DNA from 4 places in the Alkalibaculum bacchi genome. Region 4 is predicted to be linked to each of the others. Evidence: riboswitches for the same ligand, from Rfam matches in the RefSeq annotation. Region 4 holds a riboswitch; each other region holds the start of a gene.
The links. A riboswitch is a leader RNA that binds a small molecule or an ion and turns the genes downstream of it on or off. The one in region 4 is predicted to bind cobalamin.
Positions count from the first base shown of each region.

Region 1: linked by a shared signal. The riboswitch ahead of DES36_RS10700 (ECF transporter S component) and the one ahead of cobT (nicotinate-nucleotide--dimethylbenzimidazole phosphoribosyltransferase) in region 4 are both predicted to bind cobalamin.
Region 2: linked by a shared signal. The riboswitch ahead of DES36_RS01800 (ABC transporter substrate-binding protein) and the one ahead of cobT (nicotinate-nucleotide--dimethylbenzimidazole phosphoribosyltransferase) in region 4 are both predicted to bind cobalamin.
Region 3: linked by a shared signal. The riboswitch ahead of nikB (nickel ABC transporter permease) and the one ahead of cobT (nicotinate-nucleotide--dimethylbenzimidazole phosphoribosyltransferase) in region 4 are both predicted to bind cobalamin.

Region 1 covers NZ_QNRX01000014.1:56,239-64,073, reverse strand. Annotated here, with positions in the region: gene DES36_RS10725 (YezD family protein) at 311-472, opposite strand; gene DES36_RS10720 (LysM peptidoglycan-binding domain-containing protein) at 787-1,650, shown strand; gene DES36_RS10715 (flavodoxin family protein) at 1,829-2,308, shown strand; gene DES36_RS10710 (hypothetical protein) at 2,686-3,882, opposite strand; gene DES36_RS10705 (AIR synthase related protein) at 4,263-5,012, opposite strand; gene DES36_RS10700 (ECF transporter S component) at 5,044-5,553, opposite strand; cobalamin riboswitch at 5,861-6,030, opposite strand; gene ftcD (glutamate formimidoyltransferase) at 6,153-7,028, opposite strand; gene DES36_RS10690 (YdbC family protein) at 7,282-7,503, opposite strand; gene DES36_RS10685 (M15 family metallopeptidase) at 7,615-7,835, opposite strand, start outside.
Region 2 covers NZ_QNRX01000002.1:68,762-76,596, reverse strand. Annotated here, with positions in the region: gene DES36_RS01815 (bifunctional folylpolyglutamate synthase/dihydrofolate synthase) at 1-693, opposite strand, end outside; gene DES36_RS01810 (DMT family transporter) at 862-1,773, opposite strand; gene nth (endonuclease III) at 2,038-2,679, shown strand; cobalamin riboswitch at 2,817-2,993, shown strand; gene DES36_RS01800 (ABC transporter substrate-binding protein) at 3,101-4,063, shown strand; gene DES36_RS01795 (FecCD family ABC transporter permease) at 4,264-5,283, shown strand; gene DES36_RS01790 (ABC transporter ATP-binding protein) at 5,285-6,541, shown strand; gene DES36_RS01785 (cobyric acid synthase) at 6,538-7,835, shown strand, end outside.
Region 3 covers NZ_QNRX01000026.1:13,027-20,861, reverse strand. Annotated here, with positions in the region: gene DES36_RS13805 (M14 family metallopeptidase) at 1-48, opposite strand, end outside; gene DES36_RS13800 (ABC transporter ATP-binding protein) at 51-1,022, opposite strand; gene DES36_RS13795 (ABC transporter ATP-binding protein) at 1,015-1,800, opposite strand; gene nikC (nickel transporter permease) at 1,805-4,297, opposite strand; gene nikB (nickel ABC transporter permease) at 4,301-5,239, opposite strand; cobalamin riboswitch at 5,379-5,564, opposite strand; gene dapG (aspartate kinase) at 5,660-6,835, opposite strand; gene DES36_RS13775 (zinc-dependent alcohol dehydrogenase) at 6,987-7,835, shown strand, end outside.
Region 4 covers NZ_QNRX01000005.1:70,285-78,119, reverse strand. Annotated here, with positions in the region: gene DES36_RS05010 (sensor histidine kinase) at 223-1,593, opposite strand; gene DES36_RS05005 (winged helix-turn-helix domain-containing protein) at 1,590-2,066, opposite strand; gene DES36_RS05000 (MATE family efflux transporter) at 2,282-3,667, shown strand; gene DES36_RS04995 (DUF2284 domain-containing protein) at 3,896-4,438, opposite strand; cobalamin riboswitch at 4,594-4,850, shown strand; gene cobT (nicotinate-nucleotide--dimethylbenzimidazole phosphoribosyltransferase) at 5,135-6,256, shown strand; gene trpE (anthranilate synthase component I) at 6,847-7,835, shown strand, end outside.

The DNA.
Region 1 (7,835 bases), on a different contig from region 4:
ATTTACTTCTCCCTCTTATTTTTTGTTTTATTGTTCATTGTCATAAAATCACTTCATCTTATCTCCTCCTTTTACTGAGCAGAAAACTTTTGACACTTTAGTCGCTAGTCGGTAGTCTTTAGCTCCTAGCATTAGGGTATTCCTTTTGGGTTAAGATCCTTCGCTTGCGCATAGGATGACTGGGCAGGAGCTAAGTCCAAAGGTTGAATTTCCCTAGTTAAACAAAAAAGGCTAAGTAAAGAAAGAAAACCGTTTTCTTTCTTTACTTAGCCTCCATTTTTTATGGTCAGCTTTTATGTAATTATACTTTCTACTTCATTCGTATTTTTTCATTGGCTTCAATTTGCACTACAAAACCATCCTGAATGATAAGGGTTATGGATCCGTATTTTATAGATTTCTTCAATTCTAAGATTTTTCGTAATGTCTCATCCGTAAAATTGTCGATTAATTTTTTTTGACTCCTATCCATAACGATCCCCCAATATAATACAAAACTTAAAATATTTCATCGAATTTTATTCTATTTCATAGTAAATCAATATGTTTAATATAATTATATATTCACTTTAATACAATGTCAATCATATTATTAATTTATAATTCGACATATTTTTTTAATGATAATCTTAAAATACATTCTTTGCAGATTTATTGCGGTTACGTCAAATGCCACATTTGTTTATAGTGACGTTATTAGTCTTCTTTTTTGTGTTTTAATATAAAATTGTAAAGGTTTCTCTTTTGGAACATAGAATATATTGAATCTCAAAAAGGAGGTACACTATGCAATTTTTCTACACGGTTCAATCAGGAGATACCTTGAGCAATATCGCAGCACGTTGGAGTATTCCCCAAGCCTCCCTTATGGCGGCTAATAATTTATCTGCTCCCTATTTAATTTATCCTGGACAGCAATTATCTATGCCTCCAGGCGTAACTACATATGTAGTTCAACCAGGTGATACTCTCCATTCTATTTCTACAAAATATAAAATCCCTTTACGCACCTTAATTTCAGCAAATGCTATTGATCAGCCTTATGTTATTACTCCAGCGATGGTTTTAAATGTCCCTAGAGGCGTACCTTATTATACGGTTAAACAAGGAGATAGTCTGTACAAAATTGCTTCAAAATACAATGTAACCTCAAATGGGCAACCACAACCTGATTTTATTGTAATGGCAAATCCTGGCCTAACAACTAAGATCATCCCTGGAATGAATCTACAAATACCTTATGGGCTTCCAAGTGTCTCAGGGCAAATTGCCTTACTGTTAACAGACCAATTTAGAGATTATATTGTATTATACAAACCTCAGTCAAGAGACGAAGTTTATTTAGCAGTGGATAATGCAGGAAGAAATTCGAGAGTCTTTTGGTCCCCTAATAACAACAGAATTGCTTATATTGATGAAGATGGTGTTATTTCAATTATGGAGCTTACTACAGATAAGATAGCAAAAATTGATCAAATACCTGCTTCCGCCTTTGTGGACTGGTCTCCTGACAGTCTAAAAATTGCATATCTATCAGGATGTAGGGAAGATCGGCCACCAGTGGAGGTGTGGATTGTAGAACTAAATAAACCAGTTCCCCAGAATGTGATGAGTGGATTTTTGTTTTTTGACTTAGATTACAATCATTAGCAACCAGCCATTAGCTTTCAGCTGCTAGTGCTCTAGGGTCAGGTCTCACGGGTAAAAAACTTTACTATTTTATTTTAATTATAAAATTACATATTTAGCAATTATTTACTATTTTATCGATACAAATTCAGGTATAATGTAGTAATACAATGTGCAAATACGTAATTAGGAGGCAATAATGAAAATTGGCATTATCGTTCATTCAAAATCAGGCAACACCTATTCCGTCATTGAAGGAATACAAGAAAAGCTTGTCCAGAGAGGTCATGATGTGAAAATTGAGAGGATCCAAACAGAAGGCGAAGAAAACCTTAATGAGGTGGACCCTACAAAAATTCACCTAGGGACAATACCTGATGTGAGTCAGTATGATGGGGTAATTTTAGCAGCACCTGTGAGAGCTTTTTCTATCTCGCCTATTTTAGGAGCTTATCTTACCCATATAAGTTCATTAGAAAATAAAAAGGTAGCGTGTTTGGTTACTCAGTTCTTACCATTTCCCCAGATGGGCGGCAAACGGGCAATCAATCAGATAAAACAGGCTTGTAAATCCAAGGGAGCAATTATAGCTGGAACAGCAATCGTAAATTGGACCCATCCAAAAAGGGAAGCTAAAATTGTAAGCGCAATTGAAATAATTAGCAAGCTGTTTGGTTAATTACTCTAGAGAAATAACTTTAATATAGGGTGGACTACACTATCCACTCTATATAATATCAATATCTTTTTGTTCGTTTTAACTTAAGTGGAATATATTAAATTATTATACTCCACTTTTTACAGTTCTTTAGTTGCATATACTACAACTGTATGATTCTTGTTTTCTTTGTATACTTGAGCAGCATTCACTTGGATCGTTTTTTACGATATAGCTAATGTATTATGGTTAATTAGTACGTAAATTTTCTGATCTCAATACATATTTTGATGAGGTTCATCCTGTTTCTAAATAGGGAATTCTTGAAATCATTCTAATTCCTGAATAATTATTGTATACAATAGTCACATAAATTAGGATGAAATACAAAATTAGGATTATAATAATTTTACCTTTAACCAGTCTAAGAGCATAAGTTCCATATCCGCATCTCCTTTTACCGGAGAATTCGAAGCTAAATTCTTGCCTTCTTTATAAAATTGCAATGCCTTATTTATGTCCTTAGTATAATAAATCTCATATGCCATCATTAGTCTCTTCTTACTCATCTGAAACCTTGATGCTTTTATGTATTTCTTTAACTTTTTATTATAGAGACGATCTATCGTAGATTTATCACAATCTGTAACTAATTCTAAAAACAATCTTTCACAGTTTATTTCATTGACAAATAGAAGTGCAATGCGGTCCATATGTTCTGTAAGAGAAAGAAGACATGTTTTTGCAGATTCTATATCTAGGTGATCTAAATGATAGCTGTATTCCATTAATCTCATAGCCGTATTAAGAGGCTGGCTTACATCTGCATTATTATTTAGCACAAATTTACTTAAAGGTAGTTCTTTCATCCTAATCCCTAAGCTCTGTAGTCCATTTACCTCTAATTGAACATAAAACCCTCTCCTTGCATCTTCATCCTTTAGCATAGAGTAAATATTATGTCCATCATTGGGAACTCCTCCAATTTTCATTGGAATACCATTGGTCACTGCTGCTAGTATTCCAGCGAATGCAGCCAATAATAATATAACTTCTAAAACAAATGCCATTTCTTTAATAAGAACTATCGTAGATATACATAATGCGGACACGAGTAAATTTATGATGACTCCACCTAAATTGTAGAGAACAAACGGAAATTCCCCATCCTTTATTTTGGGTGGCATCATAAGGCATTGTCCAGCCGTACCAGGTATATTAAATTTCTTTGTTTTTAGCTTTCCATCTTCTTTTACTATAGTGATAGATCCTATTCGAAAAGAAACAAAAGTATAATCTGTTAACAATCCAAAAATCAAGTGCCCTGCCTCATGAATGATAATATGTATTATATATCCAATAACAAACAATATGATTAGGCCATAAAACTTCAAAAGTCCAATGAATATATTGTCGCTTTTTAACCATGGATTAAAAAAATCGCCTATAAAAAAACCTAATACGCCGCCAAATACTCCACAAATTACAATGCTTTTTAGTGTATCTAACCAGCCTTTATTCTTATACTTTGATTTGCTATGATTGCCTTTACCCATTAAATCCTCCACTTGATAAATTTTTAATAATAATTGCATTATAAGTCTACTTTACCATAATATAAATCCCTTTTGTAGTTATGTATAAACAAATGTTATTCACTCTCTATTAAGATTTTTAAGTGTATGTATAATTACTTCTATTTAGCTAGCATGAGCATCTAAGATTATGCTAAAGATACAATTTGAGATAAATGTTAGAAAATAATAGATACCTATAGTAGCTTTTGAGTTAATGTATCACTTTAACCAGCCTTACCCTCCTTGATATTCAAGAAGGATAAGGCTCATGTAGAACATTAATATAAGTCCTTGCACCAAATTATAGTCTGAATTTTTGTTTGATTACAATAATTGTAGATTATTGACTATTGCCAAAGAAATACTAGTATATTAGGTGTTTTTTATTCATTCATATCTTAGCATTTCTCAATAAAACACCCTAAATATGAATAAGATACATTGTATTTTGTTAGTTGTTCTAATATGGTTTCTTTCTGTCCTGATATGATAAAACAAGTGACTGGTCCAGCAGATTTTTTTATATCTACTTCTACTGTCTGTGTATATTTAAAATCCAAATCGTTACTTTTGCAAAGCTCCCCTATCTCATAATCAATGCCCTTTGAACCGACAGGAAGTATTTCGTTGATCCCTAGTATATCTTTAATTAGGCTTATTATTTTGATATTGGGTATTTCCTTAGACTTTAGCACTTCTGACCCTACCTTAGGCTTTCCAACCACAATAAGGTCATCTCCCTTATAGGTCCTTGGCTTCGTCCAGTTTTTAAGATCAATCATGCCTATAGCCGTTATACCTATAGATGTTTGTACAGTAGGCATATTTTCTTCTGTACTCCCTGTAAGGAGCATTTCTTGATCTAATCCACAATCAGTAATTGCCTTCTTTATTCCACCGATAATTTTTTCCCCAGTAGGATTCATCTCTACACAAAAATTATTCACTATGGTTATTGGCTTAGCTCGAAAAGCTAATAATTCACTTAAAGCCACACCTGCTGTAAGGTACCCAACTACTTCTTGTGGTGTTTCTAGCGCATCATGCTTTTTCATACCTATTCCACCACAAGAATCACATGCTAATACCATCATTGTTTCTTCATTTATGTGCATTAATGTTAAGTCTCTAAATTTATTTACCTTCAATATACTCACCTGTTCGCCAATTTAGTTTTAGTTAAATTCTCTTCTTTAGCAAACTGTATAAAACAGCAGCTGCAAGGACGTTAACTGTTGAAGCCAGTAATAAGGGACCTACCAACATGAAAAAAAACTCTTTTACAGTTGGAATCATTCCTAATAACTGCATGATTAATACAGATAAATAAGTTGCACCTACTCCATTTAGGATAATTGCAATAGTACTATTTACAATTAAATTTATGCGATTGTTGAGATAACCATATAACCAGCATATAAAAGCCATGGTGCACATTACGACTAAATGAATAGGGATAGACATAGGAAAACCACTTGTCATAGCTGTGAGCAGGTGACCTATTGCCCCAACTGCTGCACCTGCTACTGGACCTAATAGTAAAGCAGCAAAAAAGGCTGGCAATGCATCTAATGCGATGGAGCCCAAAATTTTAATTTGTGCTCCTATAAATGCTAATGCAATTAATAAAGCTGTGTAAACTAATTTCCTAGTTTTAGTGACTTGAGTGTTTTGAATTAATGAGTTCATAACTTCCTCCTTAAATTAATAAATTATTATATTAAAATAAAAACTTTCATTTACGTGGACATATGAGTTGATTTTTCTACACCTCGAAATCGGCTAGGCCGATTCCTCGGTCGCGCCATTCGCTAAATGAAAGCTAAAGCTTTTATTTACGGATTCTTTTTATCATACGCGTCAAATTAGTAAACTATTTGGTGCGTATGATAAAAAGAATCCTGCGAAAGCTTCACCTTCGCTTGGCTCATTAGTTCGCGAAAAAAAGAAAAGTTTATGACCAATATAAAATTGATCATAAACTTTACCGTCGCTTACGAATTCTATGATACAGGCAGGTCTCCTGGCTATGACTCACGGCAATATATTCCTTCCCGTTACCAGTGGATAATATACATTGCTCCTCATTTACAGTGGTGGGTCCGCTCGAGATTTTCACTCGATTCCCTATTCTCCTATTAAGGCACCTGATTCATACATATGTATTTGTTATAACAATATTATAAACATTTTAATTTGATTTGTAAAGCTTAACGATATAGCGAAATTTAGAATATAATATCTAATACACTATTACTCTTTACTCTCATATAACGGATATATCGCAGTCAGAAGTAAATCTGATCTGTAGAAAAATCTTTTAATCTAATATAAAAATCAAGTAATTCTCTTAACGCATATACTGGAACTGGCCCTACTAACTCTGTGTCTGAAATATTTACATTATATCTGCTCGCTTCAAACTTTATTGTTTCATATACTCTATGTATAGGCGTCTTTTCATAATTCGTTAAATTCATAGATACTTGAATCATCTTTCTGTCTGGTATTTCTAATGCAATAGCGCGGACATGCTGGTATCCACCAGAAGATCCTCTTATAGCAGTAGCGATTTTATTTCCTATTTCTAAGTCTTCAGTATCTAAGTTGATATTAAATGCTAATAGGGCAAATCTTGATCCTACAACAGTGGCTCCACTCTTAGGATTAAATTCAAATGGACCTTCATCTGGTTTCCAGCTTTCGTCCTTCATTTTGTCAGCTAGTGCTTCATATTGACCTTTCCTAATTTTAACTAAGGACTTTCGATCATCCCTAATGGCTGAATCCTCATAATAATATACTGGTACGCCTAAGCTGCCCATATACCTACCATATTCTTTAGAAATTTCTACAGCTTCCTCACCAGTCATATTTAATATAGGTATAAAAGGTACTACATCCACTGCTCCCATTCTTGGGTGACTTCCTCTATGCTTCGTCATATCGATAAGTTCAATAGCTTTTTTCGATAATCTTTTTGTAGCATCTAAAACAGCTTCACATTCTCCCTTATAAGTGAATACAGATCTATTGTGGTCCTTATCAGAATTTAAATCTATAATTTCTATATCATTACCTACCATTAACGATTCTTTTATTTGTTCTATCTTAGCTCCATCTCGTCCCTCACTTATATTTACTTCTACAAGTAAAATCTTCATAAGTAACCCCTCCATTTATACGAACCCTTTAAACTTATATATAATTAAGCTTTTCATTACCATTAACACATATACAAGAAAGCGTCTGTGGCGCATTAGTCGCTCGTCTTTAGTCACTAGCATTTGGGTATCCCTTTTGGGTCTAGATCCTTCGCTTGCGCTCAGGATGACTGAGCAGGAGCTAGGGTCAAAAGTAGGTGTTTCCTAGTACATTATAAAATCGCAAAGCCATTATACAAATGGCTTTGCGGTTTTATATTTCCATCTGATTTAAGATATCTCTCAATACAATCAATTCATCCTTAGAAAGTGTAATCCCCTTCCCCATCTTCACATGATCTGGTGCCCAATCTCTTAAATCGTATTTAGGTGCTCGTTCATTCCAGCTAATCAGATTAAGCTCTTTTACCCAACCTTTATTGCTTTCAGATATTGTCCCTATCGTTTCAACAAGTTTAAATTTAATTTCGGCCATTATATTATTTCCTCCTTTGTATTATTCATTTCTTGAACCTTCTGCTTAATGTATCAATTTCAGTAATATTAATTCCCTTATCTTTTTATCACACAAATAAGGAACAAGTGATTACTGTATCCACCATCTATTTAATTCATAATGAGGCATATCTTGCACTTCATCAAAATAATAACCTGGAGTAAACCCCACTTCTTTACCTATTTCTGCACATTTCCTAAAAAACTCTAAATCCCCATAAGGATCATCCGTATCGTCTTCGCAAATATCAAATGCATGCCTTTTAGTGTGTTTACTGTTTTTCGTCCATGTAACCACTAAACCAGGTGTAG
Region 2 (7,835 bases), on a different contig from region 4:
GCTCTTTGACTCTACTATACTTGGATTAGTTGGATAAAACTCATTGTTCCGCTCTACACAGATTCCACGAATTTGTTTTTCTACTTGCTCACCTTGTGGATATAAGACTACATGTCCATTTTCTTTAATGATACCTGCTTTTTCAAAGGTGATTTCTTCTAATGTATTGCCAAGGTATTGCATATGATCAAAAGCAATAGAAGTGATGATGGATATTTCTGGCGCTTTAATGATATTTGTTGCGTCAAAACGACCACCCATTCCTACCTCTAAAGTTACCAGATCTACTTTTTGTTCGTAGAAGTATTGAAGGCCAATAGCAGTGACCACTTCAAACTCAGAAGGGTGTGAATAACCATCACTCATCATTTTATCTATAGATTCCTTCACCTTTCCAGCAACTCTGCCTAAATCCTCTTTTGAAATATGAGCGCCATTAATTTGGATTCTTTCTGTGAATTCTTCTAAATATGGTGAAATAAACAAACCAACTCTATAGCCCGATTCTTTTAAGACATTGCTTATCATATTGCTTGTAGAGCCTTTTCCATTGGTACCAGCAATGTGCACATATTTTAATTTGTCCTGAGGATTATCCATGTATTCTAATAATTTTCCAATATTATCAAGACCTAATTTGATACCAAAGGCATAAGTGCCATGAATAAATTCTAAAGCTTCATTATAATTCATTTAAAATAACCTCCTATTATTTAACGATGGTAGAACAATTGTTAAACGATTGTTCTTTATCAGAAAAGTTCTACTTTTTGACCCTGTCTCTTGCCTAGTTATAATTGGTGACCTAAAAGCTTTTACTTACAACTTACAACGTAGAACTAAAGTGCCCAAGGCACTTGTTCATCCATTGTTCATTTCGATTGATTGATTTTGCTTTTTTAACTTGAGAAACTTCCACTTCGTTTCAGCAGTAATAATGGCCGTAAAAATTAAGACGGAGCCTACAATCATATTAGGACTAAATAGATCTCCTAAAAAGATTACAGACATAATGCTACCAAAGAAGGATTCTAAGCTAAGCAGTAAAGCTGCATGGGATGGGGTAGTATATCTTTGAGCAATATTTTGAATGAGATAAGCCATAAATGTACAAAATAATCCCAAGAACAGCACTTCATTTATTCCACTATCTGGAATAAATAGTATAGGATCACTGGTAACCAACATAGTTACTAAAGAAAGTATAAAGGCTACACCTAACTGAATGACTGTAAGTTTTATAGGATCGTGTTTTTTTGCATAAATACCAACTGCTATCATATGACAAGCAAAGAGCAATGCACATATTAAGGTAAGTATGTCTCCTTTGTTTAATACAAAGCCTTTGTTTAAATCAAGTGTTAATAAGCCAATACCTGCAATCATTAAAATAGCAGCAAAAACACTGAATTTATCTGGTCTTTCTTTACTAATAAGCCAAAATAAAAAGGGAACCATCACCACATTAGTACCAGTTAAAAAAGCTTGTTTTCCTGCTAATGTATACTGTAAGCCGATGGTTTGCGTAGTAAAGGCTGAAAATAAAAAAAGTCCAATAATAAACCCTGCTTTTAAGTGTTCTTTATCTATAGTGATGACTTTCCTATAAAATAATATTCCCGTTAGCAAAGCTGCAATGCCAAAGCGAAGGGTCATAATATACATAGGAGACAAAGTGTCTAAAGCATTCTTTACAGCAACAAACCCACTTCCCCATACAAAGGCAGTTATAAGCAAGCCTAAATCACCTAATAACATTTTCTTGTTATTCATACAAAGAACTCCTTTATTGTCCATAGCACTATTTTATAAAAATAGCGCCCAATGAATATTTTAGCATAATAAACGTCAGTTAGATATTAATTTGTATTATTTTGCTAAATAAATTCTCTTTCGTATAGGGGATTATATAAAGGGAAAAATGTATTCAAGTCTTTGTATCTTCTCTTTAAGAGGAATACATAAAAGTCGCTGAAGCAATCTGCGACATATTTATGATATAATAATAAACGAATTTCTTTCTAGAGGAGGGATTTTTTGTTAAAGAAGAAAGACATAAAACAAGTATTAGAATTATTGGGAAAAGAGTACCCTGATGCTGGGCCAGCTCTTCATTTTACAACTTCTTTTGAATTGTTAATAGCAACGATTCTATCTGCTCAGTGTACGGATGTTAGAGTAAATATTGTTACAGATAAATTATTTGTAGATTACAATACACCAGAAGCTATACTAGAGTTAGGGCAGCCTAAACTTTTAGATTATATAAAAACATGTGGTCTCGCCAATTCAAAGAGCAAAAACATTATCGCTACTTGCTCTATATTAATAAATGAGTATGAGGGTCAAGTGCCAGATACTATTGAAGAGCTCATGAAACTTCCAGGAGTGGGAAGAAAAACTGCAAATGTAGTAGTGAGTAATGCCTTTGGACAAAATGCCATAGCTGTAGATACCCATGTGTTTCGAGTCTCTAATCGAATTGGCTTAGCAGAGAGTAAAGATGTCCTAAACACAGAGATGGATTTGATGAAGAATATCCCTGAAGAAGATTGGTCTGTAGCGCATCATTGGCTAATTTTACATGGTAGAAAAGTATGTAAGGCTCGAAAACCCTTATGCGAAGATTGCGTGGTAAAGGGATTATGTCTATATTATAAGGAGTTAATTTGTGATTAAATCATATAAAAGCTCAGTATATTTGAACTGAAAAATAAAAAAACCTCGCCCACAGGGTGAGCATTCGGCATTCGGCTTTCCGCATTCAGCTTTTTATATTGAAATTTCATAGGTTTTGTGTTAGCATAATCTTATAAAATAAAATAGCTCTATAAGGTGCAAATGCTTAATAGGGAAAGTGGTGAAAAACCACTACAGCCCCCGCTACTGTAAGTGTGGACGAAACTCTAATAAAAACCACTGTCTAAACGATGGGAAGGAAGAGTGGAGATTGAAACACGAGTCAGGAGACCTGCCTTAAGAAACTAGGAACTATCGGGGAGGATGGTGTTGTGCGTGTTTAATATGAAAACCTTCTCAAATGTAGAAGGTTTTGTTGCGTTAAGAAACAAATTATAATGAAATAACTGGAGGTAACAAAATGAAAACATTAAAAAAAGTACTAATACTAATGCTCGTCACATTAATGGCATTTACTTGGACAGCGTGTTCAAATGATAAACCACAAGAAGAGTCGACAGGAGAGGGGAATACAACAACCGAATCAAGTGACGGTACGGAAACTATATACCCATTTACATTTAAGGATACTGCAGATAACGAAATTACCCTTGAAAAAACTCCTGAAAGAATTGTTTCTGTATCTGCTTCTATTACAGAGACGCTCTTTGCTGTAGGTTTAGGAGATCAAATCGTAGGTAGAGATGAATTCAGTAATTATCCTGAAGAAACAAAAGAGATTGAAGTTGTAGGAAATTATGTAGAACCCAATACGGAACTTATCATCGATTTAGAACCAGAGGTTCTCTTTGTATCATCACCTATGCCTGAAGATGCAACACAACTTATCAAAGCTGCAGGGATAAAAACAATTGTCATTTCAGATCAAACAGATGTAGATGGTGTTTTAGAAAATATCCAATTAATTGGAAAGATTGGAAATGTTCAAGAGACTGCAAATAAACTAGTAGAAGACTTAGATATTGCTCGAAAAGAGATTACAGATAAAGTCAAAGACACAGAAGAGAAAAAGGTATTTGTAGACTTACAAGATTTTGTTTCAGTAGGAGCAGATACGTTCATTGATTCTATGCTACAGGAGATTAATGCAGTAAATATTGCAGCAGACTCTGATACAGCATGGCCAACTTTGACATTAGAAAAAATTGTAGATGCAAATCCTGATGTTTACATTTCATTATACCCTACAGTAGAGGAGATCAAGGGCAATGGTGGACTTCAATCAGTTGCTGCTGTAGAAAATGATAATATTGTTTATTTCCCATGGGGAACAGAAGAAAATGACATTTTATCTCGTTCAGGTCCAAGAGTAATGAAAGGTTTAGAATTTTTAGCAAAAGCAATTCATCCAGAAGCATTTTAAGAATAGTCGCTAGTTGCTAGTCACTAGCGCTTGGGTATTCCTTTAGGGTCATTTTGCCACTGAAGATAGTAGTGGTTTATAATTTAGAAATTACCTGCTTAATAAAATGATAGGGCAATCGTTGGTTGCCCTATGAATTTATTACTTTCTAGGATACGAAAGTGCTATTCTTGACCTAAGGACATACATAAGGGGAAAATATGAAAAAACGAATTCGAAAACACTCATTAATCACAATAATTATTTTAGCTTTTATTACCATTCTAGTTTGTACTAATTTAGGTGTAGCAAATATCTCAGTAGGGCAAACATTTCAGGTATTATTGCACAAACTTTTTAATATTGGGAATGTAGAAGGAATTAAGGCATCTACGATAGCGATCATATGGAATATACGACTGCCCAGAGTAATACTGGCTTTATTAGTCGGAGGCACCTTATCCATTTGCGGTGTTGCATATCAGGGAATCTTTAAAAACCCTATGGCAGACCCATTCTTATTAGGGGTCTCTTCTGGTGCTGCGCTAGGTGCATCTATTGGCATCGCCATGAACCTAAGTTTCAATGGTAAAGATCTTGTTTCTATACTGGCTTTTATCTTTGCTTTACTTACCTTATTATTAGTTTACAATATCTCTAAAATAGGCAATAAAGTACCTGTACCTACATTGCTGCTTAGTGGTGTGGCCATGTCTCAATTTTTATCTGCAGTAAATTCCGTTCTTATGATTTTTTCGGATAAGATGAGTCAGATTATCTATTGGACTATGGGGTCTTTTAATGGAAAGAGTTGGGAGCAAGTTTTGATTATTATCCCTTATGTAGTTATAGGCTTTATTATTCTTTATAGCTTACATAGTCAGATGGACATTATGCTCATAGGTGAGGATAGTGCTTCTCAGTTAGGCGTAAATACAGACCAACTAAAGCTTATCGCATTAGTAGTTACTGCGTTGATGACAGCTGCTACGGTTAGTATCACAGGGATTATCGGATTTGTTGGATTGATTATACCTCACGTAGTTCGAATTTTTGTCGGTCCAAAGCATAAAAAATTGTACCCCTATTCATTTTTGCTAGGTGGTATTTTTCTAATATTATGTGATACGGCAGCAAGAAGTCTTATGACTCAAGAAATACCTGTAGGTGTTATTACAGCTATTTTTGGTGGTCCGTTCTTTATATATCTTCTTAGACAGAGAAAACGTGGAGGCATATAGTATGAATAGAGAAGTATTGAAAATACAGAACTTAGAAGTAGCCTATGGGGAGAAAAAGATCATAAATGGGTTGGATTTTTCTGTCTATAAAGGTGAATTTGTAGGAATTATTGGACCTAATGGTACAGGCAAATCCACTTTAGTCAAAGCTATTACAGATATTATTCCAAAGAGCAGTGGTTCTATTCGCATATTAGATCATGAGAGTACAAGCATATCAAAAAAAGAACTAGCAAAACTTGTAGCAGTAGTACCTCAAGAGTTTAATATTGAATACGAGTTTACAAATTTAGATATCGTCATGATGGGCAGAAATCCTCATATAGATCGAAAACATAAGAAAACTTCAAAGGATTTTGAAATTGTACAAGAAGCTATGGAAATGACCAACACATGGCGTTTTAAGGATGCATTGTTTAACGAGTTAAGCGGTGGTGAGCGTCAAAGAGTAGTCGTGGCTAGAGCAATCGCTCAACAAGCGAATCTAATACTACTAGACGAGCCTACTTCTCATTTAGATGTCCATCATCAATTAGAAATCATGGAATTGATTCATAAACTTAAAGAGAGTAGAGGGGTTACTGTAGTAGCTATTCTTCATGATATTAATTTAGCAGCTCGATTTAGCGATCGGCTAATACTTCTTAACAAAGGAAAAGTTTTAGCAGAAGGAAGTCCTGATGAAGTTATCCATGAAAAATATTTATCTCAACTGTACAAAATGGAAATGATTATTCGAGAAAATAAGATTATCGGCAAAAGAGAAATTGTGCCTCTTCGAGTTATCAAAGAAAAGGTGGATAAACAAGATACAAGAGTACACATACTTTGTGGTGGAGGCTCAGGAGAAGAAATTTTAGAAAGATTTAATTCTCTCGGAATGATCTTATCTGCAGGCATACTTAATAAAGGGGATAGCGACTGGGAGATGTGCAGAATATTAAATATTCCTGTAGTAGACGCCCCACCTTTTTCTGCAATGACGAAAGAACAAGGACAATTAAATTTAGAAATGCTACATCAGGCCGATTATGTTCTCGTCAGCAATATGCCTTATGGAAACGGTAATCTAATTAACTTAGAAATTTTAAAAGATGTAGATAAACCTATTTATTTTATAGAGAAAAATGGGCAGTATGATTATACAGAGGGTAAGGCAACAAAAATTATAGATGAACTAAAGAAAAAGAATAATTTTTATGTTATAGACCATTATGAAAAATTCTTAAGTAATTTTAATTTGGAGAGTAAAAGATGAAAAAAAAGAATATTATGTTTCAAGGCACGGGTTCATCAGTAGGAAAGAGCATTTTAACAGCTGGCGTATGTAGAGTACTGAAAGATATGGGCTATCATGTAGCACCTTTTAAATCTCAGAATATGGCTCTTAATTCCTTTATAACAAAAGATGGAAAAGAAATGGGCAGAGCTCAAGTAGTACAGGCAGAAGCAGCAAGAATTGAGCCTATGGTAGAAATGAATCCAATTCTATTAAAACCATCTTCAGATGTTGGGTCCCAAGTAATCGTCATGGGAGAGGTATATCAAAATATGACGGCAACAGAATATCATAAGAATAAGCCCAAGTTTAAGAATATCATCAAAGAGGCTTATGATAAATTAGCAGAAGAATATGATGCTATTGTAATTGAAGGTGCAGGAAGTACAGCTGAAATCAATTTACGAGAAAACGATTTAGTCAATATGGGAATGGCAGAAATGGTAGATTCTCCAGTTGTTCTCATTGGAGATATTGATCGAGGTGGTGTTTTTGCCTCTATATATGGCACATATATGCTGCTAGAAAAAGAAGAACAAGCGAGAATGAAAGGCTTTGTTATTAACAAATTTAGAGGAGATGTAAAACTTCTAGAGCCTGGAATCAAGATGTTAGAGGATAAAATAAATATCCCTTGTCTTGGGGTTATTCCTTATTTTACACTACATATTGATGATGAGGATAGCGTTTCCCTTAGATTATCTTATCAGGCGAAAAAAGATATCGTAGTAGGAGTTCTCCGATTGCCCCATATTTCAAACTTTACAGATTTTACGCCTTTTGAAATGGATGAAGATGTAGAAGTCAAGTATATAAAATCTGCATTGGATTTTAAAGACATTGATTTACTGATCATACCGGGCAGTAAAAATACCATTGAAGATATGGTTTATTTAAATAATACAGGCATGACGAAAAAGATTTTAGAGCATCATAAAAAAAGTAAACCGATTATTGGAATATGTGGTGGTTATCAAATTCTAGGAAGTGGAATCATAGATGAAGGTAATAATGAATCCTCCGTCCTCAAGACAAATGGTCTTGGCTTATTAAATACAAGCACCATAATTTCTAATAAAAAAAGAACAGTGCAAGTAGAAGGAACCATTGATATCTCTTTTATGGGAGAAAAACTAAAAGCAGATGTAAAAGGCTATGAAATTCACATGGGTGTTACGAAGTTTAACGAAAGCCATCAACATTTTGTACATTTGCAAGAAGGTCACATGGATGGGGCGATTAACCAAGAAGAAAATGTACTAGGAACTTATTT
Region 3 (7,835 bases), on a different contig from region 4:
ACATCTTTTTTTCTCTCCAGGCTGCACTTGGTGATTACAAATGATCATTGTTATATACACTCCTTAACTTCATTAGAATATAGATGACAAGCTACTTGATGATCTGGACCAATTGTCCTCAAGGCTGGCCGTTCCTGTTGACATCGGTCCATACACTGAGCACAACGGGTGTGAAATGGGCACCCTTTAGGTAAATCCAGTGGACTAGGAACATCCCCTTCTAGCCTGCTTAAAGGTTTATCAAAATCCATATCAACAGCAAAAATTGATCCTAAAAGAGCCTTAGAATAAGGATGACAGGCCCGCTCCCACATCTGATTACCTGGTAAGGACTCCACAACACCTCCTAGATACATGACCATGATCTGATGGGACATGGACTGCACCAGCGCCAAATCATGGCATACAAAGATCATAGAGAGTTTTCGCTCTCGCTGAATCTCCGCCAAAAGTTGTATAATTCGCTGCTGGACGGAAACATCCAGTGCAGAGGTCGCCTCGTCACAGACTAAAACATCTGGATTCAGTGCCAGAGCTCGAGCGATACCTAGCCGCTGCCTCTGTCCTCCGCTCATAGAATGAGGATAGCGTTCAGAAAAACTCTCCGGTAACTCAACCAATTCCAGCAACTTGGACACTTGCCTGTCAACTTCCCTTTGGGAAAGGCGTTTAAAATTGCGCAATGGTTCGCTGACAGCCTCTGAAACTTTCATCCTGGGAAAAAAGGCAGCAGAAGAGTCCTGAAACACCATTTGAATATGCCGGCGGTTCTTGCGCAGTTCCTCCCCCTTTAAAGAGGTGATATCCTTTCCGAAATAGAACAATCTGCCCTCATCAGGCTGCTCCAGTTGTGTTACCATCCGTAGCAGAGTACTTTTACCACAACCGCTTTCTCCCACAATCCCCAGGGTCTTTCCTTTGTGAAGCGTCAAATCCACTCCTCTACAGGCCGTTAGAGTTTGGCCAGTATCTGTTTTGTAGCGCCGAGTTAGACCTCGACCCTCTAATATTATTTCAGACATATCGTTTCCCCCTCATTGACGGTACTGATTCCAACAAATCACGAGTATAATCGGCACTAGGGTGCTCTAAAATAGCCTGTCGATCGCCTTGATCGACGATACTGCCCTGAGTCATTACAAGAATCCGATCCGCCATATAGGCAGCTACTCCTAAATTGTGGGTTACCAGTAATATAGATGTGCCGAATTTCTCCCGCAAGCCCATCATCTCCCGTACAATCTGGGATTGAGTTGTCACATCCAGGGCGCTAGTAGGTTCATCTGCCAGTAAAATACGAGGCTCAAACACCATAGCCATGGCAATACCCACCCGTTGGCGCATGCCACCGGAAAGTTGGAAAGGGTAAGATTTCATAATAGTTTTACTATGAGGCAATCCCATCCGCTCCAGCATCATCCATCCCATTTCCCAAGCCTCTTTTTTCGTTTTTTGTTTATGGGTGCGTATGTATTCTATAAATTGACTGCCGATGGTGCGTATAGGGTTGAGCATGGTCCCCGAATCCTGAAAGATCATAGACATGCTGCCACCTCTCAGGGCTCGCCACTCATTGTCCGTAAGATATAAAAGGGATTGTCCGTCAAAACGGATATCCCCTTTTACAATCTGACCGCCACTCGGCAGCAATCCCATTGCAGCACGGATGGCGGTGGTTTTTCCACTTCCACTCTCTCCTACCAGAGCCACAATCTCACCTTTTTGAATCCTTAGTGTAAAATCAGAAAGAGATGGTTTATTGTCACCATAAATGACGGATACACTTTGGTAGTCAAGCATTACCTCACCTCGCCGGCTTAATATCGGTAGTCAACCAATAGTAGTCAATAGTAGCAATGTCTGCTCCGGTCACTTTGCTAATATCGCTGAACATACGGCTATTATAATAACCATATACAATGGTAGCTGCACCATCAATGAGAATTTGTTGCAGTTCAGTGATGAGCTCTAGGCGGCGATTGTCGTCCATCTCTATCATCAACTCCTCGAAGGCAGCGTCATATTCGGAGCTAGAATAGTATCCAAAATTTCTAGAGTTCTTAGAATACCAATTGCTTAAATAGTCTTGTGGATCTCCTACGCCTACAGTGAGAGTATTGCAAGTCCATAAGTCAAATTCACCGGCATTGAGCAGAGCCAAGGCCGTATCATAGTCACGAATATTTACCGTCACTTTAATGCCGATTTCCTTCAGTAACAAAGCACTAGCCTCTGCAAACTCGTTGAGATTACGACTTGTAAATGTTACCGAATCTAAATCAATATTTTGCCCATCTAACTCTCTCCAGCCGTCACCGTTACTATCAACGATTCCCGCATCATCCAGTATTTTTATGGCGTTTTCCTTATTGAAGGAAAACGGATTATTCAGTTTGTCATAATTGTAAGCCAAAGAGGATGGCAGTACCGAAAAACCAGGGGTGTACATGCCACCTACAGTAATATCACACATTGTATCAATATCCAGAGCGATTATTATTGCTTGACGCAGTGCCTCATTTTCCAAGACACCCTTAAAATTCATATAGGAATTAGCCGTACGCACGCCAGCCGCAGTAGAGACATAGTAAGCACTGTCCTCAGACAAAGTAGCCAGATCGCTAACAGTGGTAATATTCTCAGTCAGATCTATATCACCACTCTTTAAAGCCATAGTCTTAGTAGAACTGTCATCAATAAACATAATATTGACGGTTTTATAAGGTACTTTACCATTCCAGTAGCGCTCATTAGATGACATATCTATATTGACACCAGGGTTGAATTTATCAACCTTGTATGGACCTGTTCCGACAATTTCCTTGTCCGCTACAGATGCATCGATAATGGCAAAGTAGGGATATGCAAGGATTCCTGGAATATTTGAGGTGGGGCTTTCACAAACGATGGTCACCGTACCAGCCGCATCATCAGCTGAAATGGATTTATAAGTAAGGTAACTCTCTGGGTTGGAATTTCCTGTCCCCCCTTGAGACGCGTCTGTCTCGGCATACAGTCTCTCGATGGAAGCTTTTACGGCAGAAGGAGTCATATCGTTGCCATTAGAGAATTTCACACCATCCCGGATATGTAAGGTCCAAGTAAGATAGTCATCGGAGACTTCATAGCTATCACAAAGATTGTTTTCTGCTACAACCTGGTCGTTAAATATAAACAGAGATTCGGTAATACCGAAACGCATCGCTGCCCAGCTGGAATTCGTATTGGTGGCAGGATCCAATGAATCCGAATAATTGTAGACACCGAAGTTCAGGTGTGTTGTGTCGGCTTGGCTGTCATTTGTTGTGCCGGCATCGTCTTTAGTGCTGTCATTGCCGCAACCGGCAAAGCTTGCTGTTATCATGAGAGTGATCAACAAAAGACCTGCGCCTTTAATCCACTTTTTCATAGATAATTTCTCCCTTTTTAACGCTAATTTTTCATGTTTTTTTCTCTCCTTTTTTTGCTTACTAAAATATTGTTTTTTGCTGCTGTCTTGTGGATCAAGAATGTCCCGCAAACTATCGCCTAGCAAATTAAATGAGACCACCGTAATGAATATAGCCAGTCCAGGATAGATCATTAGCCATGGAGCTGATTCCATATAGGCTCTACCTTCATTAAGCATATAGCCCCATTCGATAGAAGTTGATTGAGCCCCTAATCCTAGAAAGGAAAAGGCTGCCAACTCCAGCATCATGCCACCCATATCGGTAGCCGCAGTGATAATTAATGTAGGTAAGACCGAAGGGGTCATGTACCGCCAAAGAATATAGCGAGTTCTAGTGCCGGATATTTTAGCCGCCAACACATAATCCTCATACTTAGTTTTTAGTACCAAGCTACGGGCCAAACGGGCATATTTGGTCCAGCTGACCATGGTGATTGCAATGACCGCATTAGTGATACTGGGGCCCATTATTCCCGCCATAGCTATAGCCAACGCCATCCCAGGAAAGGAAACCATCATGTCGGAGATGCGCATAATCACTGCATCTACCGCTCCCCCTGCATAACCTGCCACAATACCCAGCACACCTCCCACCGTAAAAATACTGATCACGAGAAGCAATGTTGATGACAGGGAGGTTCGTGTTCCATAAATAACCCGTGAGAACAGATCTCGTCCCATGCGATCTGTGCCAAACCAGTGTTCACTGCTAGGCGCCTGGGTAGCCTCTGTAAGGATCGCCTGCTGGGGATCATGAGTGACCAATACAGGAGCCAGAATTGCAACTACTACAATACCTAGAACCAAAATTAAAAATAAGATAAACTGCCGTTTGCTATTGGTCATAGTCTACGCTCCTTTCCTAAGGCGGGGATCTAGATAGTTGTAAGAAAAATCAACCGCCAGATTAACTAGCATATAAATCATGGCAATCCATAGGACAAAGCCCTGTATTAAGGGGTAGTCCATAGATGTAATAGCTGAAATCGCAAGACTTCCCAATGCCGGAAAAGAAAAAATCACCTCTACTATAGCAGTGCCACCTAGCAGCGAGCCCAAGGATAATCCAAGCAAGGTAAGGAGGGGCAACATGGAGTTAGGTATTACATGTTTACACAGAATAGTAGATTCCTTGATTCCCCTAGCCCTAGCGCCAGATATATAATCCTGCTTTAGCTCCTCCAGCACAGAAGCACGAATTTGACGTGCGTACTTCCCCGCCATAGCAAAGGCCAAGGTAAACGCTGGCAATAGCATTTTTTTCAGTCCCATTTCCGCAGACACTACGGGCAACCAACCTAGTTTCAACGATACTATGTAGAGTAGCAGCAACCCAGCCCAAAAATTAGGCATGGAAATCCCAAAAAAGCTACCTACCCGTATAATATAGTCCAAAGGTCGATTTTGATAAATAGCGGAAAGCACACCTAGAGGAATCGCCATAATTAGCATCATAAGTAAGGACAGGAGTGATAACTGCAAAGTAGGCATTACTCGGGCTCTCAGGAGCTGGGCAACTGGTTTACCATGTGTGTAGGAAGTGCCAAAATCTCCTTGTAAGCATTTCATTAGCCAACTACCGTATTGGGCGAGAAATGGACGGTTTAGACCCAATTCCTCCCTTATTTCAACCAGAATTTCTTCAGGGGGGATGTTGCCACTCACTGCAAACATAGCACGTACTGGATCTCCCGGGGCCATGTAGATGAGCAGGAAACTCAAAAAACTTACACCAAACAAAACAATAACGATTTGAAGAAATCGTTTAACAATCTGTCCTTTTAGCATAACAATCACCGCTTTCTATATGTTAAATTATTTAAAAACCTACTACGAAAGCTTCGCTCATTAATTAATGCAAAAAAGCTGCCTTTAGGCAGCTCAATAGCAATAAAAAAACATGCTTCTTATCTCCCGTAAGAATCACAAATAAGTATCATTACAAGCAGTTCTCCTGACTTAAGATCATCGCACTTTATCGCCTTCTCAAATCATTTTGTTAATGACTCAATGGCATAATGACAAAGTACTCCCTAATACAGTGACGGGATCGTGCCGGAATCGAACCGGCTTCTCTATTAATCCTTACGGAACTTGTATGATTAGATTTTGTATTTAACTATAAATAATTATTGCATTTAAAACTTATCACATAGTTACTTATATGTCAATTTATATTTACTATTTTTCTAGAATATAATAATAGTACTATAAATTAAACGATCCATGTAACAGATTTACAGCTCTATTAGCTACATCTGTAGGTACTAGGATGGATATAGTAGTGTGAGAATCGGATGTTTGTAAAATAGATATATCTCCTTCAAGAGAAGCCATAATTTTGGCCATTATCCCAGGTACTCCTCTAATCTTGCTTCCAATAATGGTGATTTTTGTACAATGATTTACGTATTTATAATCAATTTTATTCTCCTCTAATATTTTTATCAGTTTTTCTTTATGTATATCATTTGTTATAAATACGCTTTGATCTATAAAGATATTAATCATATCTATGCTAATATTATTACTTGCCATGAGTTTAAATATTTCTTTATCCCTTGTCTTAGTAGACAAGCTCCATTGAATTTTACCGTATTCGTGGGCTACTGCCGCTACTAAACCAGCTGAATTTGTAGGATGATTGTTAATTAAGGTTCCAATACTTTCTCCATACTTACTTGTGTTGATTACCTTTAGAGGTATATTGTATTGCATTGCTAAATCTACTGCTTTTGGGTGGATTACCTTTGCACCATATTGAGCCAATTGAAACACGTCGTCGTAATTGATTTCTTCAATAAGTTTTGCATTAGGTACCAGTTTTGGATCTGCTGTCATAATGCCATCTACATCTGTAAAAATTTCTACATTCTTTGCCTTTAATGTAATTCCCAGTAGCACTGCACTAGTGTCACTACCTCCTCGACCTAGTGTGGTAATCTCTCCTTTTTCATTTTGTCCTTGAAATCCTGCAACTATAGGTACTTTCCCTTCTTCTAAAAGCTCTTGAAGATAAGTACCATCTACCTTTACGATATTTGCGGAACCATAAGTACTATCTGTTAAAATGCCTGCCTGACCTCCCGTTAATGAAATAGCTTCAATACCATAATCCATAAGATGGGTTGCAATGACTGTAGTAGATATAATCTCTCCACAAGATATAAGCATATCCATAAATCTAGAATCCTTATAATGAGCAGGAATAAGATTCTGTAGGGTATCTGTTGCATAAGCTTCTCCTTTTCGACCCATAGCTGAGACGACCAAAACCGTAGCGATACCGTCCTCCCGAGCTTTTATTACATTTTCTACAATTTTATCTCTTAATTCAGGACTGTTCACAGAAGTCCCACCATATTTTTGAACAATTATATCCATAAATCTCCCTACTTTCTATACAAGATAATTTACTCTTATCTGCGCCCTCTTATTATTTTATTGAATTGCCTCGTTTATTGTTCATGGATAAGAAAATATTAGTAGGAAAAACTAGTGTTACTATCTAAAGTCAATAAAATGGAGGCGTACTATGAAGGCAATGGTTTATGAAGGCATGAAAAATATAAAGGTTAAAGAGGTGCCTGATCCAACAATTGAAAAAGATGATGATATTATCGTAAAAGTAACATCTACTGCTATCTGTGGCTCAGACTTACATTTAATCCATGGTTTTATTCCTAATACAAAAAAGGGAACCGTAATAGGTCACGAGACTATGGGAATTGTAGAAGAAGTTGGTAAAGATGTGCAACGAGTAAAAAAAGGTCAAAGGGTAATAGTGCCTTTTCCAGTTTCCTGTGGTCACTGCTGGTATTGTGAGCACGATTTAACCAGTCAATGTGACAATTCCAATGAATATAATGAGGGTGGTTCTTACTTTGGTTATAGTGATACCTTCGGTGGATATAATGGAGGTCAAGCAGAGTACTTACGGGTTCCCTATGCTAATTTCGGTCCCTTTGCTGTACCCGAAGAGTTAGAAGATGAAAAGGTTCTTTTTCTTACAGATGTTCTGCCAACTTCCTACTGGGGTGTAGATGTAGGAGGCGTAAAAGAAAACGATACTATAGTAGTATTAGGATGTGGACCAGTTGGCTTAAATACCATGAAATGGGCTGCATTAAAAGGTGCTAAGAGAATTATAGGAGTAGACAATATAGATTATAGATTAAACCACGCAAAAACCTACGACGGAGTGGAGATCATTAATTTTGGTGAACACGATGACACTGGTGAATATATAAAAGAAATTACCCATGGAGGCGCAGATGTGGTCATTGATTGCGTAGGCATGGATGGAACCATGTCAAACTTTGAAAAGATAGAAACCCTATTAAAACTACAAGGTGGTTCAAAGTCTGCTATTGAGATCGCATCT
Region 4 (7,835 bases):
GATGATTAATCAGTAGATAGGATTGAATATAGAGGACATAAAGAAAAAAGATGGATCTAAGTCCATCTTTTTAATATATTACGAAAGTTCTACTTTTCAATTTAACTACTTCATTATATGTGATTGAATCTTTGACCTATGAGACTTGAGCCTAGCATTGATAGCTGTTAGCTGATTGCTAATGACTAAAGTGTCAAAGGCACTTTCTTGAGAATGATCTATTTAATTAAAAAATATAGTAAAAGCCGTTCCCTTAAGGCTTGATTGGACTTCTACTCGGCCACCGTAGGAGGTGACTATGGATTTGACGATTGAAAGGCCTATGCCGTGGACTCCGTTTTCTCCCTTATAAAATCGATCAAAAATACGAGGAAGGTCTTCCTGGCTGATTCCAGGACCATTATCTTCAACTTTAATGACTATTCTACCTTGAGTTTTTCTACATGTGATAATTATTTTACCTCTAGAATATCGTAAGGCATTAGATAATAAGTTTTGAAAGGCTCGCTCTATAGACTTTTCATCGTAAGTAAAAAGTACTGGATCTTCATCAAACTCGTAGCTTACTTTTATGTTTTTACTTGTAAATAAAGAATGGTATCTTTCAGCTGCATAAGATAAAGTTTCTCGCAGATCATTTTGTGTAGTAATCATATCCTTTGATCTAGACTCTAATCGGGAAAGGTAGATAATATCTTCTACTAATTCGCTAAGTTTATCCGTTTCATCCTTTATGATAACACAGGCACTGTTCTTTTCTAAAATATCAAATTGAATGCCTTCTGCATTGGTTTTAATGATTTGCAGGGGTGTTCTCAATTCATGTGAAACATTTTGAAAGAATGCTCTTTGCTCTGCATCGTATGCCTTTAATTTTTTTGATGTGTCATTCATGGGATTTTTTAGATGATGAAGCTCTAAATCGTCAAATTCATCTTCTATGGTTTCATATTTGCCTTCGCCAATTTTCTTGGCAAACTCTGATAAGTATACAATGGGCTCAGTAATCCTTGACCCAATTACATAGGTCATGAGTACAGTTGTCAATAAAGCAAGAATCATGATAATCCATAAAATACGACTAAGATTCACTTTAAATTCATTCATATGAGACATATTAATAAAATTGACAATATAGAATTGATCTAAATCCATATCGGATTTAGATATTGAAGTAAAATAATACAGTCCTGAGTCTGTCGAAAGCTTTTGTATTTCACTAGTATCTAAGTTGATTTTTTGAGCTTTTATTTCTATTGTAAAATCCTGCAAGTCTCTATTGTCGAAGTACTTGTCTAAAGATTGGGTAGGGTGTAGTATAACATAATTTGATGTTAAGACTACTGTTTCGGCTTTTCCCATAGGAGTGCCATTAGGCTTTGGCTTATGAGGTATTTGTGGTTCGCTGCCGCTGTCCATCGGACCTTGCACAATGTAATCTCTAGAATTATGTAATACCTCATTTGCATTGTTTTTCATATACTGAGAAATCAAAAAATCAAAAACCATAGAAATAAATATAAATACAATGAGTATGAGTAGGATTACTCTAGAAATAAGCCTAAATTTTATGCTTTTTTTCGTATCTTTCAAGGGTCAACCACCTTCATAGTAAAGCCAAAGCCCCATATGGTTTCTACTTTTGTATTGGTATGGACGAGCTTTTTTCGGATTCTGCGCACGGTATCGTCACAAGCACGAGTTTCAATGTCTTTTTCGTAACCCCATATTTCATTGAGCAGTTCTTCTCTTGATACTGCTCGATCTGCATTTTCAATCAAATAGAGTAGAAGATTGTATTCTGTAGGTGAAAAGTCTATAAGAGCACCATTAACGGTGATTTTCATGGCCTTTCGGTTAATGGAGATTTGACCGAAGGTAAGAGAATTTTCCTGTTTTTCATCGCTTTCTTGTAACTGTTTGTCTAGTTTAACTCTTCGCAGTATGGCCTTTACCCTCATTACTAAGGAGATGGCACTAAAGGGCTTCGTAAAATAATCATCGCTACCTAGATTGATCCCTGTTGCATAATCTAAATCGCTGTCTTTTGCTGTAAGGATAATCATATGTCACCTCATTTTAATTATAATAGATTATGACGGTAGAAGTTACGAAAATTTCACGCAAATAATGAGAAAATTTCTATAGTTTAATATGATCGACAAGAGAATAATATGATAAAGTCTTAATCTATAAATTTAGTTTTTTACCCTTTAGAGGTAAATTAAGAGCAATTATGTTATAATACTCTATCATGATCTAACGTCAAGGAGAACAGACATTGAAAGAAGTAAATTTATTAACAGAAGGTAGCATACAAAAGACACTATTAAAATTGGCACTACCCATTATGGGGTCCTCTTTTATTCAAATGACCTATAGTTTAGCTGATATGATTTTTATTGGCAAGCTAGGCAGCAAAGCTGTAGCAGCAGTTGGTACTGCTGGTTTTTTTCCATGGTTGGCTATGGCTTTTATTATGATACCAAAAATTGGTGCAGAAGTAGGCGTGGCTCAGTCTATAGGAGGAAAGAATATAAAATCTGCTCTAGAGTTTATTAGAAGCTGTTTGCAGCTAGTTATTTTTCTGGCTCTTATTTATAGTACAGTTCTCATAGTATTCAAAGATTCACTAATTGATTTCTTCCATTTAGGAGATCCTTCTGTTATTCAAATGGCTAAGGATTACTTGCTCATTGTCTCATATGGGATGATTTTTACATTTTTAAATCCTGTGCTGACCGGAGTTTTAAATGGGCATGGAAACAGTCGAACGCCTTTCTATATTAATGTCATAGGCGTTATTACAAATATTATTCTAGATCCCCTTTTGATTTTAGGAATAGGACCATTTCCTGTTTTAGGAGTAGAAGGTGCAGCAATTGCCACGGTTTTTGCACAAATGATTGTGACTTTTTTCTTGTTTAAGGCAGTTAAAGCTCAATTATCCTATACCTCTAAAGTGGGTTTTTTTCAAGTACCTAATTGGAATATACTAAAAAAAGTATTTACATTGGGTCTACCAGTTGCGTTGCAAAATGGACTTTTTACTTTTATATCTATGATCATTGCAAGACTTATAGCTCAGTGGGGTCCTGTACCTGTAGCAGTACAACAAATAGGATCTCAAATAGAATCCATATCTTGGAATACAGCGAATGGTTTTTCTACAGCTTTAGCGGCCTTTGTAGGTCAAAACTATGGAGCGAAAAAGTGGGATCGAATCAATAAAGGCTATCATATCGCCGTGAGGATTATGACGACTATAGGACTTATTACTACGGTTTTACTGATTTTTGGTGCGAGGCCAATATTTAGCATATTTTTGTCTGAAAAAGAAGCCATCTATTATGGAGTCAAGTATTTGAAAATACTTGGAATTTCTCAATTGTTTATGTGCTTAGAAATTACAACAGCTGGTGCATTTAATGGATTAGGAAAAACAGTACCTCCTTCTGTTGTGAGCATTGTTTTTACAAGTCTTAGAATTCCAGCAGCAGTCCTTCTTTCATCTAATGCGGTACTAGGTGTTACTGGTGTGTGGTGGAGTGTAAGTTTAAGCAGTGTGATTAAGGGAATTGTTTTGGTTGCGTGGTATATTATTTACTTAAACAAGGTTAAGGAAAAGAACCATTTGGCTGTAAAAGAAGAAATCTATGAACACTAAATTTTAGTATTTACATCTTAACTAATAAAAAACCAGTAGAGCTGGTTTTTTATTAGTTATTTGATATTATACGAAATATTGGTTACTACTTAATAATGATTCTAGTGTTAAATAGCTTATGAGGAATCTAGAATACTTGGATTGGAGCTGGTAGTTAGCTTGATACGTGTCTTTGACCACCGAAGCCTAGTCCAAGAGCACTGGTGGCTGATTGCTGGTTGCTGATGGCTACTTTTTGTTGTATAAAATCAAGCAAAACCAGGTGATGATATTATGACCGTTTAAAAAGGACATATTGTAATTTTCGCATATTTCCGTTACGATTATGGTCTGACTTTCAATACAAGGATACATCCTATCTTTGTGTTTACAAGGGCTATCAGGATATGTACATTTTTCACATATGCTACAGGATTCTGCTGTCAAAATTAATATGTTCTCATCCTTAGGAAAGACATCTTTTCTTATTTGGTTTACAATATCAATGTGTTCGCCTCTTGTTGAAAGGCTTTCTTCCATATTGAGTATATCTTTTACTTCTGAAACGGTGCTAAAGATAAAAGCGTCCTTATATGCTAAGCACCTTTCTCTACATTCTTCTAATGTACCCACTGCTGGTGGGCAGGACCAGGACTTTCCATATTGAGGACATTGAACTTCACATATGGTTCTTACATTAGGGTAAAAACTTAATTCATTTGTATCAAAAAATGCGTACTCAAATATAGGATATTCCGTAATTTTCTTTTCAATTTCTTCCTGAGTAATCATAGTATCTGCCTCACTTTTTTATTTAATATTAATAATTATATCACAAACAGGTTGCAGATTGCTGTCAATGAGAGAGGAGTTTAAACTAAATAGATAGAAATTAAAGTCACACTATTGACTATTTTAATCCATTTGGTATAATATAAATAAATTAAAATATGTAAGCAATTTTAGGTGCCTCATATGAGGAGAATAGGGAAACCGGTATTAGTTCGCCCTACGACGAAGGAGTTGTTGGCGAACTTATGTAAGGAAATCATAAATTTAAGATTTGTAGATTTCTACTGCTTAAAGTCCGGTGCGGACCCACCACTGTAATGACGAGCTCACGCTAACCACTGGCTAATGCTGGGAAGGGGCGAAAGGGCGTTTGAGTCAAAGCCAGGAGACCTGCCTAAGATTGAGAAGCCTTTCCTGAAATGGGAAGCGGCGGAGATGACGGCAAAGTCCCGACCACAATAAATAATATTATTGTGGCGGGACTTTTTTTCGTGAAACAGCGAGCCAAGCGAAAGCATAGCTTTCGCAGTAGACATGAGACGGAACAGGCAAACGGCTTGCCGATTTGACTGAGGAGTCTCGTGGATACGAAATGAAAGCTATGCTTTCATTTGGCGAGCGTCGCGACCGAGGAAGATTGATTATTTAGCTTTTGCCACAATCTAATAATAATTCTAATCTGGAGGAGATATAAAAATGAATACAATCAACGAAAAATTTCATAATTTGAAAGATGTGAAAAGTGCAAGTGAAGCAGAACTTGAAAGTGCATTACAAGAGCTTACAAGTAATATTACAGGGTTAGACGAAAAATCTATTGCAGGTATGCAAGCTCGTTTAGATGCTAAGATTAAACCTCTTCGAAGCTTAGGGGTATTAGAAGATATTGCTCAACAAATTGCAGGAGTTCAAGGCACTGCTCAACCTAAGATCACAGGAAAAGCTGTACTTTTAATGGCAGGTGATCATGGCGTTGTAGCTGAAGGAGTAAGCGCTGCACCTCAAGAGGTTACGGCTGAATTGTTTTATGCTTATATGAATAAAAACGGGGGAGTCAATATTATCGCTCGAAGTGGAGGAGGAGACGTTATCGCAACAGATATCGGAATCGCTGGTCCACTAAATCCACCAGAACTCATGGCTAGTCGAGTAAAAAATGGCACGGATAATATGGCTAAAGGACCTGCAATGAGTAGAAAAGAAGCTCTTCAAGCTCTTTTTACAGGTGCAAAAGTTGCTAGAGATGCTATAAATTCTGGCATAAATCTTTTGGCTACAGGGGAAGTTGGAATAGGGAATACAACACCAAGTTCAGCTCTTATTTCCGTATTTACAGGCTGCTCTATTGAAGAAGTAACTGGGCGAGGAACAGGAATAAAAGATGATGCTTTAATACATAAACAAGAAGTAATTAAGAAGGCAATTCAAATCAATAATATCGATATAAAAGACCCTGTTGGCACTCTTGCAAAGATTGGGGGACTTGAAATTGCTGCATTAGTTGGAGCAATATTAGAAGCAGCTTATAAAAAAGTACCAATTATTCTAGACGGTATTATTTCAACAGCTGCAGCATTAACAGCAGCTCAGATTGCACCAGTGGCAACAAAGTACATGATTTCATCCCATAGCTCAGAAGAAAAAGGTTGTCGTATCGGACTACAGCAATTAGGACTAGAACCAAGAATTGCATTTAATATGAGGCTTGGAGAAGGAACAGGAGCGGCTCTTATGTTCCCAACAATAGATACAGCACTAAGAGTGGCCGATGAAATGGCTACTTATGAAGCGGCTGGAGTAACTACAGGAGATTATTAAAAAATGCCTTTGGCGTTTTTTAATTCTCAATTCTAAATTGATCATTGCGCGAAGCGCATACCCGCCCAACTATATAAATTTGTAAGCGAAACAAAATGACTTTTATCATAAACCACTTGACAACACGGACAAATCGTGCTATTCTGTTGCAAACCGTTGAAGCGGAGATAACGGTGATCATGATCCCAAAGAGAGTCCGTGTTGCTGAGAATCGGGCGGAAAACAAGTCATCAAATGGACCGCTGAGGGCGCAGTCAAAGGGTTTCGATCTGAGTATTCTGCGACGTCCGGCACGCGTAAGTGGCCAGGGATATGATGGTATCCTGAAAAGAGTACGGGATTTCCGTAAATCAAGGTGGCACCGCGGATAGCGATTTATTCGTCCTTGACAGAATTAAAATTCTGTCAGGGGCGTTTTTTTTATGTAATAGGAAAGTTGTACTTTTGACCCTAGCTGCTGCTTGAGTCATCCTATGTTAGGGCCAAATCTTTGACCCATAAGACTTGACCCTAACACTGATGACTGAAGACTAGCCGCTGGTAGCTAAGCTATTCTTATTTCCCTGGCAGATAGAAAAGGAGCAAATATTATGCAGGTAAAGCCAAACTTAAATGAACTGAAACAGTTTGCGAAATCCGGGCAGTACAAAACTGCGCCAGTATGTATGGAAATCTTATCGGATTTCGGGACTCCTATTCAGGTGCTGCAGATACTGAAAAACGTATCCACTCACTGCTATCTCCTGGAATCTGTATCTGATCACGAAAACTGGGGCCGGTATACGTTTCTTGGTTATGACCCAAAGCTGGAAATCACTTGTTTAGACGGTCAGTTGCGCATCGGTTCCATGCGATTTGAGACGACCAACCCGGGAACATACATCAAGCAGATCATCGAGGAACACAAAAGCGCACGTCCGGACGGTATGCCTCCGTTCACTGGGGGTCTGGTAGGGTATTTTTCCTACGATTATCTCAAATATGCTGAGCCGTCCCTGCAACTGGACGGCAGAGACACAGAAGGCTTTAATGATATTGACCTAATGCTCTTTGACAAGGTCATCGCCTTTGACAATTACCGACAGAAGATTATGCTGATCGTCAATATTTCTCTTGCCAACTGTGAAACGGAATACAACCGGGCGTTACTGGAGCTGGCACAGATGGCGTCACTTTTGAAAACTGGAACGCCCAGAGAGGAGCCACCCGGGCATCTCAGGTCTCAGTTACAGCCGCTGTTCAGTCAGAAGGAGTATTGCCAGATGGTGGAGCAGGCTAAACACCACATCAGAGAGGGCGACATTTTTCAGATTGTGCTGTCTAATCGACTGGCGGCAGATTATGAAGGCTCTCTTTTGAACACCTATCGAATGCTTCGGACGGTGAATCCGTCGCCGTATATGTTTTACTTTTCTACCTCGGATATGGAGGTGGCGGGTGCGTCGCCGGAAACGCTGGTGAAGCTGGAAAATGGTGTACTGCATACCTTCCCGCTGGCGGGCACACGGCCGAGAGGAACAACGAAGGAGAAGGACGATGCGCTGGCTGAGGAGCTGCTGGCTGACCCCAAAGAACTGGC